DNA from 2 places in the Gordonia sp. SCSIO 19800 genome. Region 1 is predicted to be linked to the other one. Evidence: predicted binding sites of a transcription regulator. Region 1 holds the regulator's gene; the other holds the start of a gene.
What was found. The regulator LexA, encoded in region 1, represses DNA repair genes until DNA is damaged. The targets are predictions, from matches to a motif close to CGAACANNTGTTCG.
Positions count from the first base shown of each region.

Region 2: a site for LexA is predicted at 5,204-5,217, ahead of KB201_RS04825 (HNH endonuclease signature motif containing protein). Genes of this name have one in related genera too.

Region 1 covers NZ_JAGRQM010000005.1:285,202-292,394, reverse strand. The annotation lists gene hrpA (ATP-dependent RNA helicase HrpA) at 1-1,240, shown strand, start outside; gene nrdR (transcriptional regulator NrdR) at 1,214-1,714, opposite strand; gene KB201_RS08765 (LysM peptidoglycan-binding domain-containing protein) at 1,814-2,353, opposite strand; gene lexA (transcriptional repressor LexA) at 2,578-3,282, shown strand; gene KB201_RS08755 (phosphoenolpyruvate--protein phosphotransferase) at 3,260-4,969, opposite strand; gene KB201_RS08750 (DeoR/GlpR family DNA-binding transcription regulator) at 5,119-5,889, shown strand; gene KB201_RS08745 (1-phosphofructokinase family hexose kinase) at 5,886-6,851, shown strand; gene KB201_RS08740 (fructose-specific PTS transporter subunit EIIC) at 6,968-7,193, shown strand, end outside.
Region 2 covers NZ_JAGRQM010000003.1:171,889-179,081, forward strand. The annotation lists gene KB201_RS04795 (ATP-binding cassette domain-containing protein) at 1-277, shown strand, start outside; tRNA gene KB201_RS04800 (tRNA-Trp) at 500-572, shown strand; gene secE (preprotein translocase subunit SecE) at 612-1,085, shown strand; gene nusG (transcription termination/antitermination protein NusG) at 1,156-2,034, shown strand; gene rplK (50S ribosomal protein L11) at 2,109-2,543, shown strand; gene rplA (50S ribosomal protein L1) at 2,626-3,342, shown strand; gene KB201_RS04825 (HNH endonuclease signature motif containing protein) at 3,413-5,179, opposite strand; gene KB201_RS04830 (ABC transporter substrate-binding protein) at 5,384-6,421, opposite strand; gene KB201_RS04835 (ABC transporter ATP-binding protein) at 6,475-7,193, opposite strand, start outside.

The DNA.
Region 1 (7,193 bases):
GGCCGGTTTCGACTGGTCGGTACCGGGCATGCGCGCCGAACTGGCCACCGCACTGGTCAAGTCGCTACCGAAACAGCTGCGCAAGAGCATGTCACCCGCGCAGCGGTTCGCCGAACTCGCGCTCGGCCGGCTCACCCCGCGCAAAGAGCCGCTGGCCACCGGGCTGGCGCGCGAGCTCTCCGCGATCACCGGGATGCGGGTGACCGCAGCCGATTTCGACACCGACCGGGTACCGCCGCACCTGCGCATGCATTTCGCGGTGGCCGACGACTCCGGGCGGATCGTCTCCCGCGCCGACTCGTTGCCCGAACTTCAGCAGACCGGAACGCCCGCGGCGCCGAAGACGGTGTCGCGCACCCTGTATCGGACCTGGACCGCAGACGGGATCGGCTCGCTCGCCGAGCAGACCACGGTCGATGTCGCGGGGCAGCGGCTGACCCGGTACCCGACGATCGACGTGGTCTCCGATGCGAAGGGCCACGCGCGGGGCGTCGTCGTCGTCGATGCGGCGAGCCCCGAGACACGAGACCGCCTCCTGCGACGAGGGATCGTCGCCCTCCTCGACCTCGCGATACCTCCGCTGCACAAGCGGATCGCCGGCTCGCTGAGTCCGGTCGAACGACTCGCCCTGAGCCAGAGCCCGTACTCGACCACCGAGGCACTGCTCGCCGACTGCACCCGACGGGCCATTCGGGACACGGTCGCCGACATCGACGACGCAGAGCTCGCCGCGGTTCGCTCACCACAATCCTTCTCGGCGCTGCTCGAACGGATCCGGCCACGGGTCGCCGCGGCCGCACCGGACTACTTCTCGCTGGCCGTCGCAGCCCTCGAACGGATGTCCCCGCTGCGGGCGGCGATCGACCGGCACGCCGGTTCGCTGGCTGCCGACGACGTCGCCGAACAGGTCGCCCACCTCGTGTTCGACGGATTCGTGGCGGCTACCGCGCGACGCCACCTGGAGAATCTGCCGCGCTATCTCGACGGCGCGCAAGCACGTCTGGAGGCACTACCCGCGTCCGCAGCACGCGACCAGGCCGGGGTGGCCGCCGTCGATCGCGTCGTCGAACGGTGGGCCCAACGCCTCGAACAGGTACCCGAGCACCGGCGGGCGGTGGTCGACGACGAAGCGCAGTGGCTCGTCGAGGAGTTGCGCGTGGGGCTGTTCGCCCAGCGTCTCGGCACCGCGTTCCCGGTGTCGGAGAAACGGGTCCTACGAGCTCTGGACCGACTCGGCTGACACGGGTTCGGCGAGCGCGCTCCCGGATCCCGATGCCGCCTTCAGGTCGTCGATCTCGCGCTGGAAGTCCTCCACCGAGTCGAACGACCGGTACACCGAGGCGAAGCGCAGATACGCCACCTCGTCGAGATCGCGGAGCGGGCCCAGGATGGCGAGTCCGACCTCGTTGCTGGGGATCTCGGCCGATCCACTGGCGCGCACCGTGTCCTCGACCTGCTGGGCGAGCTGCGCGAGCGCGTCCTCGGCGACGTGGCGGCCCTGACAGGCTCGCCGCACGCCACGCATGACCTTCTCCCGGCTGAACGGCTCGGTCACGCCGTTGCGTTTGACCACCGCGAGCACGGCGCTCTCCACGGTCGAGAACCGGCGACCGCACTCCACACAGGAGCGACGGCGGCGGATGGCCTGCCCTTCATCTGCGACACGCGAGTCGATGACCTTGGTGTCGTCGTTCTTGCAGAAGGGGCAGCGCATCGTGTCCTCACGCAGGTCGCGGGACGCTGGAACGCACCCGAAGCGTGCGCCCCGCCGCTTGTCGGCCGGCCCCTGTGACATCGAGGATACCGCCCGGCCTCAGCGGTACCGGGGGGTGAGCAGGGGCTGGCCCACCTGCAGCGCGCTCGACCCCAGATCGTTCATCGCGACGATCTCGTCGATCACGACCTCGCGCGGCATCTCGGGTGCCACCCGGCCGGCGATCGAGCTGAGCGAGTCCCCCGAGCGCACATGGACGACCTCGGAACTCACGGCGGACGGTGTCAGCGAGTCCGAGTAATTCTGGCCGACGACACCGAACACCCACACGACGAACGCCAGCCCGACACCGGCGAGGAGCGCGACCGCGGTGCGGCGGCGGCGACGGAACACCGCCGCGTCGGGCCCGACCGGGCCACGTCCCCGGACCCCGACCGGAGAGCCACAGTGGGTACCGCCCACCCGCGGGGTCACCGGCGATGCCCCCCGCGGCCGGGTGCCGGCCGGCCGGTTGTCGACCGGTCGGCCGCCGTCGGACAGCGGGGCGCGGGTCCGGACGCGATCGGCGCGGTCGGTGCGCGGCCGGACGGCGTCGGGACGGTCGGTGCGGACGGGAGCGACGAGAGTGGCGGTGCGCATGGTGCCCTCCGGTGTTCGGGTGTCTGGGATCGTGCGGGTGTGGTGGTCGGTGTTCGAACATCGATCAGATGTTCGATGCACTGATGTTCGAATTTGTAGCACGACGTCCCGACAAAGTCTCGCGACACATCGAACAAATGTTTGAGGTGCCGGTCGCACTCCGCTAGGCTCGGACCCGGCGCAAGCCATCTACCAGCACGTTCCGAAGACGAGAGGAACCGAACATGAGTGACACCGGCGATAGGCGCGGCCGAGCGCGGGGCGCCGACGACGAGGCCCCGTTCGACGCCGCCGCCGCCGAGGCCTCACTCACCCCGCGACAGGCCGGGGTCCTGGAGGTGATCCGCCGCTCGGTGCGCGAGCGCGGTTATCCGCCGAGCATCCGGGAGATCGGCGACGAGGTCGGCCTGGCCTCGACGTCATCGGTGGCCCATCAGTTGCGGACGCTGGAACGCAAGGGGCTGCTCAAGCGCGACGCGAACCGTCCCCGTGCGGTCAACATCGCCCCGAGTGACACCCCGTCGCCGGACACCCCGACGGCCGGCCAGCTTCCCGAGCCGACCTTCGTGCCGGTTCTCGGCCGTATCGCGGCCGGCGGTCCGATCCTGGCCGAGGAGGCCGTCGAGGACGTCTTCCCACTGCCCCGTGAGCTCGTCGGCGAGGGATCGCTCTTCCTGTTGCGCGTCGTCGGCGAGTCGATGATCGACGCCGCGATCTGCGACGGCGACTGGGTCGTGGTCCGGCAGCAGAACGTCGCCGACAACGGCGACATCGTCGCGGCCATGATCGACGGCGAGGCCACCGTGAAGACCTTCAAGCGTCAGGGCCCGAACGTCTGGCTCATGCCGCACAACGAACTGTTCGATCCGATCCCGGGCAACGATGCCGTCATCCTCGGCAAGGTCGTCACCGTGATGCGGCGAGTCTGACCTCTCCACCGACCGAACCGTCGAGCACCGCCGCGGCCGCCTCGCGCGCCGCGGCGGGATCCGAGGTGGACAGGGCAGCCTCGGCGGCGGCCCGGCAGTCCGGTGCGGACACCTCGCCGAGCCGGGCCCCCACGGCCGCCGCAGCAGCCGGCGCGCTGGACAGCGAGGTGACCCCGAGACCGACGAGCACGCAGGCGAGGTTCGGATCGGCGGCGGCCTCGCCGCACACCCCGACCGGCTTTCCCTGACGTGCACCCGCTGCCGCGACACCCGCGATGAGGCTCAACACGGCCGGTTGCCACGGGTCGGTCAGTCCGGCGAGATCGGCCGACATCCGGTCGGCCGCCATCGTGTACTGGGTCAGATCGTTGGTGCCGATGGACACGAAGTCCACCTCGGCGAGGACGGCTTCGGCCAGGATCGCCGCCGCGGGCACCTCGATCATCACCCCGGCGACCAGACCACGGCCGCGGACCTCGGCGGCGAAGGTGCGCGCCTCCGCCGGCGAGGCGATCATCGGCGCCATGACCCACGGCGCGACGGCCGACCCCGACGCGGCCTGCGCGATCGCGTCGAGCTGATGCGCGCGGATCTCGGGGTGCGCCAGCGCGATCCGATCGCCCCGCACGCCGAGCGCTGGGTTCGATTCGTCGGGATGGGTCACGAACCGGAGCGGTTTGTCGGACCCGGCGTCGAGGGTGCGGATGACCACCTTCTGCCCGTCGAACGCATCGAGCACCTCCCGGTAGATCGCGGCCTGCTCGTCCACCGACGGTTCGTCGGCACGCTCGAGGAACGCGAGTTCGGTGCGGAAGAGCCCGACGCCCTCGACGGGGTACCCGGCCGCGGCGCGTGCCGACGATCCGTCGGCGACGTTGGCGAGCACCGCCACGGCCACCCCGTCGGCGGTCTGCCCCGGACCGGTCCAGCCGGCGACGAGTGCGGCATGCCGCCGATCCTCGTCGACGCGAGCCCGGGCCGCCTCCGCATCGGGCTCCACCTCGATCCGCCCGGTGCTGCCGTCGACGAGAACGGTTGTGCCGGGCTCGATCTCGTCCAGGTCGGCCACCGCCACCACGCACGGGATCCCCAGCTGGCGCGCGATGATCGCGGTGTGGCTGGTCGGTCCGCCGAGGCGGGTGACGAGGGCGATGGTGCTCGTGGGGTCGAGGCCCGCGGTGTCGGCGGGCGCGAGGTCGTCGGCGAGCAGGACCGACGGCACCTCCGGAGTGGGCACACCAGGTTCGGGTAGGCCGAGCAGTTCGGCGAGGACCCGGTCGCGCACGTCGTTGAGATCGGTGACCCGCTCGGCCATCAGTCCGCCGAGCTTGGTGAACACCGCCGCGAACTGTTCGGTGGCCGCGACGGCAGCGGCCTCGGCGGGGGCGCCCTTGCCGATGAGCGCGGTCGCGGCACCGATCCAGCCGCGGTCCTCGGCCAGGCCCGCCGTCGCGGCGAGCACCTCGGCCGTCACCCCGGTGTTCTGCGACGCGCGCGTGCGCAGCCGCGCGGCGACGGCGCCGGCCGCGGTGGCGAAGCGCGTGACCTCGTCGGCGCGCCGTTCCTCGGCGATCTCCACACCGACGCCGAGCTTCTCCGGCGAGTGGTCGGGTCGCTCGCCCGGCCACAGCGCGGGACCGTGGGCCAACCCGCCGACCACCGGGGTTCCCGTCAGGATCTGCGCCATCGTCTTGCCTCTCACTCGACTACCGATGTGACCACCGTTACAAAAAGTGCTTGACTTGTCAACACAAACAGGCGTAAACACAATTACTACAACATCCAATCCCACACGCCTCAACAAGCGGGTTGGTCGAAACCGGAGATCGGAGCGGTGTGTACGCCGAGGAGAGACAACAGGCGATCGTCGACGAGGTGCGACTCGCGGGGCGGGCATCCGTGGCCGCGCTCGCCGAGAAATTCGACGTCACCAGCGAGACCGTCCGACGCGATCTCGCGGTACTGGAACGCGCCGGACATCTCCAGCGGGTCCACGGCGGCGCCGTGCGCGCCGAGATCATGCGCACCCTCGGCGAGCTCGGGATCGACGAACGGGAGTCGAGCCAGATCGAGCAGAAGACCGCGATCGGCCGGGCGGCCATCCGGTTCCTGCCGCCCGACGGCGGCTCGGTGCTCTTCGACGCCGGCACCACCACCTACCGCGCGGCCGAGGCGACCGCTCCCGATCGGAGGCTCACCCTGTTCACCAACAGCCTGCCCATCGCCGGCCTGCTCGCGGGAACCCATCCCGACGGTCTCCATGCCCTCGGCGGACGCGTACGCGGTCTCACCCAGGCGACCGTGGGCGTCGACACCGTGGACGCGCTTCGCCGACTGCGCGTGACCACCGCCTTCATCGGGACGAACGGCCTGAGCGAGGCCCACGGGTTGTCGACACCCGACCCGGACGAGGCCGCGGTCAAGGCGGCGATGGTCGCAGCCGCGCAACGGGTCGTAGTCCTTGCCGACAGCTCGAAGATGGACCGCGAGGACCTCACCTCCTTCGCCGGACTCGACGACGTCGACGTCCTCATCACCGACTCCGGGATCGACCCGGCCTATTCGGCGGCCCTGTCCGCGCGTGGCGTCGAGGTCGTGATCGCATGATCGTCACCGTCACCGCCAACCCGAGTCTCGACCGCACCCTCGAACTCGGCGCACCGCTCGCCCGCGGCGAGGTGCAGCGCGCCGGCGTGGTCCGCACCGAGCCGGGCGGCAAGGGCGTCAACGTGGCCCGGGTCGTCGCGGCCGCGGGCCTGGCCACCCGCGCACTGCTCCCGGCGCGGCCGGGCGACCCGTTGCGGGCCGCACTCGACGACCTCGCACTCCCCTACGACGCCGTGCCGGTCGAGGGCGAGGTCCGGTCCAACATCACCATCGCCGAATCCGACGGGACGACCACCAAGATCAACGCACCGGGCGTCACCTTGACGGGCCCGGATCGCGAGGCGCTAGTCGGGCTGATCCGTGAGCACGCCGGCTCCGCGCAGTGGGTCACCCTCTGCGGTTCGCTGCCTCCTGGCGTCCCCGACGACTGGTACCGCTCGATCGCCGACGACCTCGTCCTCGCCGGCTGCCGGGTCGCGGTGGACACCTCGGGCGCTCCCCTCCGTGCCAGCGTCACCGGTCGCGTCGACCTGATCAAGCCCAACGAGGACGAGCTCGCCGAACTGACCGGCGCCGACCCCGGACAGCTCCGAGAAGCACTCGCGCGCAACGATCTCGGACCGGTCATCGACGCCGCTGCGACCATCGCCGAACAGATCGGGGGCAACGTCCTCGCCACCCTCGGCGCCGTCGGGGCCGTGTTGGTCACCGCATCCGGCGTGTGGTCGGCGACCCCGCCGCCGATCGTCCCGCGCAGCACCGTCGGCGCCGGCGACTCGTCACTGGCCGGCTACCTCATCGCGCAGAGCACCGGGGCCGCGCCCGCCGACTGCCTCCGGTCGGCCGTGGCGTACGGCGCGGCGGCCGCATCGCTCGCCGGCACCCAGGCCCCCACGCCCGACCACCTCGACCTCCCCGGCGTGCGGGTGACCGAACTGTCGGGAGCCGCGCGCATGACCTGACGGCACCGTCCCGGCGGGTCCCCACATCCATCCAACACCGCACCCATCCAGCACCGACTCCATCCACCATCGACCCACCCAGCACCGACCCCACCCTTTCCACCGAAGGACATGCCATGACCGAGCAGATCATCACCGCGCAGACGGTGAGTCTCGACGTCGACGCCGGCGGCGATCCCGCCGCCGTCATCACCACGCTCGCCGACGCCCTCGCCGCGGCCGGCCGGACCACCGATCCCGCCGACCTCGCGCGGGCCGCACTGGACCGAGAAGCCAAGTCCGCCACCGGACTTCCCGGCGGCATCGCCATCCCGCACGCCCGTACCGCGTCGGTGACCGCGG
Region 2 (7,193 bases), on a different contig from region 1:
CGGTCTGCTCGACGCGGACGCCGCCCGCACCCCGGTCTCGCGGTTGTCGCAGGGGCAGCAGCGACGGCTCCACCTGGCGTCCTGCCTGGTCGCCCGGCCGGACGTCCTGCTCCTGGACGAGCCGACGAATCACCTCTCGGCCGGCCTCGTCGACGAGCTGACGGCCGGACTCGCCGACGCGGCGTGCGCGGTCGTGGTGGCCACTCATGATCGGCAGATGCGAGACGATCTCGACGGGTGGCCACGCATCGAACTCACCGATGGACGCGAACCGTGACGGTGAGCCGTCGCGGCGGGTGTACGGTCGTCGGGGGAGCGGAGGCGAGCCCGTTTTGGGTCCACCGCCCCGGTGATCTACACTGAAGTGTCTGATTGATTCAGACTTGCGCGCTACCCATAGGGTGGCGCGTTGGTTTTGTCGGCGACGAAACGTCGACGGGCCGCGAGGCCGGATCGAGAAGGACGGCAACGCCGACCACTCCGGTGGCGGGCGTCGCAAAGGGGCGTAGCTCAATTGGCAGAGCAGCGGTCTCCAAAACCGCAGGTTGCAGGTTCAAGTCCTGTCGCCCCTGCCCTGGTGAAGGGCACACGCTGACGAGAGGACCGCGAAGTTGAGCAAGCGAGACCGGGCCGCCCGCGCCAAAGACGCCGCAGAGGGTTCTGCGGCCGATTCGGCCGCGGCTGAGCTCGACGGTCGCGACGAGGCCACCGACGCGGGTACGGACGACGAGACGTCGACCGGAACCGCGAAGGAGCTGCGTCCGTCCGGTAAGCGCTCGGCTCGCGGACGTCGCTCGGCGGCGGGTGCAACCGACGGTGACACCGACTCCGACACGGGGTCCGTCGCCGTCAAGGAACGCAAGACCAAGAAGAAGGCGTCTGCCGAGGAGAGCCGGAATCCGTTCGTACGGATCTGGGTCTTCCTGACGCAGGTCGTCGCCGAGCTGAAGAAGGTCATCTGGCCTACGCGGCGCGAGATGATCACCTACACGATCGTCGTGCTCGTGTTCGTCATCGTGATGACCGCGTTCATTGCCGGCCTCGACCTCGCCTTCGCCAAGGGCGTGCTCTGGTTGTTCGGCTGACCCACGCGGTGGGCTCGGCCGGCGACGAGGAACACGACCGCCAGATGAACCATAAGGAGCGTGGGCTGCAGTGAGCACCCCGGAGAACGAACTCGCCTCGACCGATTCCGTCGACGTGGCTGCTGCCGACGTCGACGCTGTCGACGCGGCCGTGACCGACGCGGTGGACACCGAGGGTGACGCGGTCGCCGACGACGCGGTCGTCGAGGGTGACGAGGCCCCCGCCGAGGACACCGTCTCCGAGGATGCCGACGAGGTCCCGGTTGACGAGGCCGCCGCTGACGAGGCCCCTGTCGAAGAGGCCCTGGTTGAAGAGGCGGAGGTCGATCCGGTCGAGGAACTGCGCAAGCAGCTCCGCCGCGCGCCCGGCGACTGGTACGTGATCCACAGCTACGCCGGTTACGAGAACAAGGTCAAGGCCAACCTCGAGACCCGCGTGCAGAATCTCGACGTCGGCGACTACATCTTCCAGGTCGAGGTGCCGACCGAAGAGGTCACCGAGATCAAGAACGGCCAGCCCAAGAAGGTCAACCGCAAGGTGCTGCCGGGCTACATCCTCGTCCGCATGGAGCTCAACGACGAGTCGTGGGGCGCCGTGCGCAACACGCCGGGTGTCACCGGCTTCGTCGGGATGACCAGCAAGCCGTCGCCGCTCTCGCTCAACGAGGTGCTGCAGTTCCTGATGCCGCGGACCGAGGCCAAGAAGCCCGCCGCGTCGCGCGGTGCCGCTGCCGAGGGCGTGGAGGCCGCAGCTGCTGCCGCGTCGAACGTCATCGAGGTCGACTTCGAGGTCGGCGAGTCGGTCACCGTCATGGACGGCCCGTTCGCCACGCTGCCCGCGTCGATCAGCGAGGTCAACGCCGAGCAGCGCAAGGTCAAGGTCCTCGTGTCGATCTTCGGTCGCGAGACGCCGGTCGAGCTCGGGTTCAACCAGGTCGAGAAGATCTAGGGCCGGACCACAACCCAGAACTTTCACGTCTCCAGCGGGCGTGAATTCGCAAGGAAACAAGCAAGGAACAGAAGATGCCTCCCAAGAAGAAGAAGCTCGCCGGGATCATCAAGCTCCAGATCTCGGCAGGCCAGGCCAACCCGGCCCCGCCCGTGGGTCCGGCGCTTGGTCAGCACGGCGTGAACATCATGGAGTTCTGCAAGGCGTACAACGCGGCGACCGAGTCGCAGCGCGGCAACGTCATCCCGGTCGAGATCTTCGTGTACGAAGATCGCTCCTTCGACTTCAAGTTGAAGACCCCGCCGGCTGCGAAGCTCCTGCTGAAGGCCGCCGGCCTGCAGAAGGGCTCCGGCGAGCCCCACACCAACAAGGTCGGCAAGGTGAGCATGGACCAGGTCCGTGAGATCGCCAAGACCAAGGCCGAAGACCTGAACGCCAATGACATCGACCAGGCCGCGAAGATCATCGCCGGTACTGCTCGGTCCATGGGCATCACCGTCGAAGGCTGACAGACCTCATCATCACCGTGGGAGGGCCGGCTCGGCCCGCACCACACACCCCGCCGACTGACGGCGGAGAAGGAACAGAGCAATGAGCAAGAAGAGCAAGGCCTACGCGGCCGCGGCCGAGAAGGTCGACAAGACCAAGCTGTACAGCCCGCTGGAGGCTGTGGAGCTGGCCAAGGACACGTCGTCGAAGAACACCGACGCGACCGTCGAGGTCGCGATCCGGCTGGGCGTCGACCCCCGTAAGGCAGACCAGATGGTTCGAGGCACCGTCAATCTGCCGCACGGCACCGGTAAGACTGCCCGCGTGATCGTGTTCGCCGCCGGCGACAAGGCCGCCGAGGCCACCGCCGCCGGTGCCGACGAGGTCGGCGCCGAGGATCTGATCGAGCGCATCCAGGGCGGTTGGCTGGACTTCGACGCCGCGATCGCCACCCCGGATCAGATGGCCAAGGTCGGCCGTATCGCGCGTGTCCTCGGACCCCGCGGCCTGATGCCGAACCCGAAGACGGGCACCGTGACCACAGATGTCACCAAGGCCGTCAACGACATCAAGGGCGGCAAGATCAACTTCCGCGTCGACAAGGCTGCGAACCTGCACTTCGTCATCGGCAAGGCCTCGTTCGACCCGGCCAAGCTGGCCGAGAACTACGGCGCTGCCTACGACGAGATCATGCGCGCCAAGCCGTCGGCCGCCAAGGGCCGCTACATCAAGAAGGTCACCGTCTCCACGACGACGGGCCCGGGCATCCCGGTCGACCCGGCGGTCACCCGCAACTTCGCGGAGGCACCGCAGGCCTGATCTGATCAGGCGCACTGACACCCACGAGGGGCCCGGCATTCCGATGCCGGGCCCCTCGTGTTGTGTGCAATCACGCGTGGTCGGTGAGTATGCGTGCGAGTGCGGCTTCGACCGGGGTCAGCGGTGGGGTGGTGAGGTGCTCCGGCGGTGTTCGCGGATGGACGAGTTCTCGGTAGGCGAGTTCGAGGCGCCGGCCGCGGTCGCCGTAGCCGACGGCATCGGGGCGCCCGCTGCTCCCTGAGGAGCGCCCGGAGCTTGCGGAGGGCGCGTCACGAAGGGTTGGGCGTGACTCATCGCCGGGCCCGCTGCTCCCTGAGGAGTGCCCGGAGCTTGCGGAGGGTGCGTCACGAAGGGTCTGGCGACCGAGCCTGCGAAACCCTCGGGTGGCCGGCCCGTGGATCTCGTTGCGCACGGTGTTCAGGTGTTGTGCGAACCGCCGGGGTATGTCGGGTCGGCGGTTGAGGCGTTCGGGGTTGGGCGGGGCGCCGGGTTCGACGTTCAACCGCCACAGGCAGCGGCCTTCGTCGGGTCCGGACCGTTCGATGCGGGTCGTGTATTGGCCGGGTTGGTCGCCGACCATCCGGTTATGACGGGGGCAGGCAGGGGCGAGATCATCGATGTCGGTGAGACCGCCCTTGGCCCAGTCCCGTTGTGCGTGGTGGAGTTCGACCTGGGTGGCGGGCTGGTCGCAGCCGGGTGCCGAGCATACTTCCCCGTCGGGGCGGGCGAAGGAGACGAGGCGCTGTTCGCGGGTCGCCAGGCGTTTGCCCCGCCCGAAGTGCAGCGGCACAGCGGTGGCGTCTTTGAAGATCGCCAACCAAGGTTGGACGTCACCGGCCATCGCGATCAAGTCCCGGATGGGCAGCAGGGTGCCGGTGGCGGTGGTGGCGAGTCCGGCTTCTCGGATCAGGTCCCCGAGGTCGGCTTTGACGATCAGTTGCACGGGCAGGCCGCGGTGCGAGGTTCCCAGTGTTCCGTCGGCGAAGCCTGCGGCCAGGGCGGCGTCGAGCGCGTCGTGATTCGTTTGGGCGAAAGTGCGACCGTCGCGGTCGGCTGCGGCGGTCAGGGCGTCGGGGTCGGCGGTGCCGGCCGGCCCGCGTGGCGACTGCGGGTCGTCGGAGTTGTTCAGTCCAGGTTTGCCCCAGACCGCGAACATCATCGACAACCGGGCGTGGAGTTCGGGAGTCAGCGTGCCCGAGATCTTTGCGGTCCCGTCAGCGCGTTGCCGACCGATCCACAGGCCGCGGCGCCTCTTGCGTTCCGAATCGTCGGCCAGGGTGCCGTCGGGGTCGAGGTGGGCGAGCAGGCGGGCACCGAGTTGGGTGATCTCGGCGGGGGTGTGGGCTTCGGCGATCTCGGCCATCTGTCGTTCGGCGGCGACCTTGATGTCGTGGTCGATGGTGCCCGGGATGCGGTCGAGGACATCCACTGTGGCCTGCACGTGCGCGGTGCCGACTGCGCCCTGTGCGAAAGCTTCCGCAAGGCAGGGGTACTCGGGTGGGAGGACCTCGCCACCGAGGCTGGTCCGGTGGGCGGTGGCGTCCATCTGCTTACGGCGCCGCATCGGGTTCGACACTCGTAGCTGGTGCGTCATGTACTGCATGAGGGTGCGGCAGCCGGCCTTGCGTGGCAGGTCGCGAGCGACGGCCTGATCGATCTGCCGGTCACCGGCGACGGTCAGACGTGCGATGGCGCGTTCGGTCTCCGCGGCCACTTCAGCGAGTTCGGCATCGGTACACGGTGACAGGTCCACGGTCTGCAACTTGTCGAGGGTGCGGTGCAGGTCGGCCACCAACTCGAGGGCACGCGGTCGCCGCGACGCTTGTTCGTCAGACATGGTCACCCCCGAGAACCGTTGCCGCGAATGTACGTTCGAGTGTACACCGGTGCGAGCGCATTGCAAGCCAAAACTGATGTTGTGCAACGCTATTCGGAGCCGGTAACTTGTCGGTGCCTCGTGGTAGGGGTCCACCGACTTCTCCGTGGGGCGGCGGCATGACGATCGCCGCGGCCCCACGTGTTCAACGGGGCGTCCCGCGACTCACTCCAGCCAGTTGTTGCCCCCGAGGTCCAATTGCGCGACATCCAGGGACGGGGTGATACCGGATTCCGGTGCGAGGCCGTGGTTCTCGAGAACGCCGCGCATGATCTCGGCGGCGTCGATGTTGAGTGGGCTCGACACCCACATCGCGTACGGCAGGTTCACGAAGCGGTTCTCGCGCACGGCCTTCAGGTTCCGGCTCGCCGGATTGGAACGCAGGGCGGCGATCTTCTCGTCGACCGACTGGCCGGGATAGTCGACGAACACGATGACGTCGGGGTCCGCGGTGGTGAGGCGTTCCCAGCTCACGGCGGTCCAGGTGTCCTCGATGTCCTCGGTCGCGTTGCGCGCGCCCGCGGCGTCGATGATGCCCTGCGGGCCGCCGAAGGATCCGGAGGAGAAGATGGTGTCCGAGACGCTGTCGAAGACGAAGACCGTCGGTTTCGCGGCGGGTTGTGGTGCGGCGCGCAGCTTCTCGAGGCGGTCGGCCACCTCGTCGGCCGCGGCGGCGCCCTGCTCGGGATTGCCGGTGAGGGTGCCGATGTTGCGCAGATCGGTGTCGAGCGCGACCCACGGGTCCATGGTGCCGCGCTGCGCCTCGCCCTCGGTCTGCCGGCACGCCTCGGACAACTGGTACACGTCGATGCCGTGTCCGGCGAGGATCTCGGGTGTGATCCCGCGCGATTCGCTCATGCCGTAGTTGTATCCGGCATACAGCACTTGGGGTTTCGCCGCGACGATGTTCTCGAGGGTGGGACGTTCGGTCGCGACCTCGTTCAGGGTGTCGACCTGGGGTCCGTACTCGAGCCGCAGGATGTCCTTGTCCCGGGCGAGCGCGCTGACCGCCACCATGTTGTCACGGGCACCGGCGGCGAGTGCGATCGCAATCATGCCGCCGTCGTTGACGAACAACCGGTCGAGGGGTTGCGGGAAGGCGACGTCGGCTCCGCAATTGGTTACGGTGACAGTGCTTTCCGACGCTGCGGTGCTGTCGGCACCGCAGGCGGTGGCAGTTCCCAGGATCAGTGTCGCCGCCACGATGGCGACGGTCGGGTGGACTCGGGACGTACGTATGGTCAAAGGATGTCCTCTCACGGGATGTCTTTCGTCAGAGCGCTGGGGGCGGGTGTGGTGGTGGGAGTGTTCAGGAGCAGATGGGGCAGGCCCGTCGATGGATGGTCGACGACGGTGCCGGACACCTCGAAGACGTCGGCCAGCAGAGCCGGCGTCAGCACCTCGACGGGTGGTCCGTGCACGATGACACCACCGTCGGAAACCACTGCGACGGAGTCGAAGTGACGCAACACCAGGTCGAGGTCGTGCATCGCCGCGACCACGGTGGCGTCGAGTTCGTCGAGGATCTCCATCAGTCGTAGTCGCCAGGCGGCGTCCAGGTGATTGGTGGGTTCGTCGAGCACCAGGATCGGGGTCTGCTGAGCGAGCGCGCGGGCGAGGACGACGCGGTGCCGTTCGCCGCCGGACAGCTGGGTGCACGAGCGGGTGCCCCAGCCGTCGAGCCCGACCTGGATCAACGCGCGATCGACCACCGTCTTGTCGTCGGAACTCCCGGTGGACCAGGCCGACCGGTACGGGGTCCGGCCGAGGCCGACCGCCTCGCCGACCGTCAGCTCCGCGGAGGGCTGTTCCTCCTGGCCGACCACCGCCATCGACATGGCGCGGCGTCGCGAGGGGATGCGGTGGAGGTCGTTTCCGTTCACCTCGACGGTGCCGGCGACCGGGCGTTCGAGACCGCACAGCGTGCGCAGCAGGGTGGTCTTGCCGGAACCGTTGGGCCCGACGATGGCCAGTC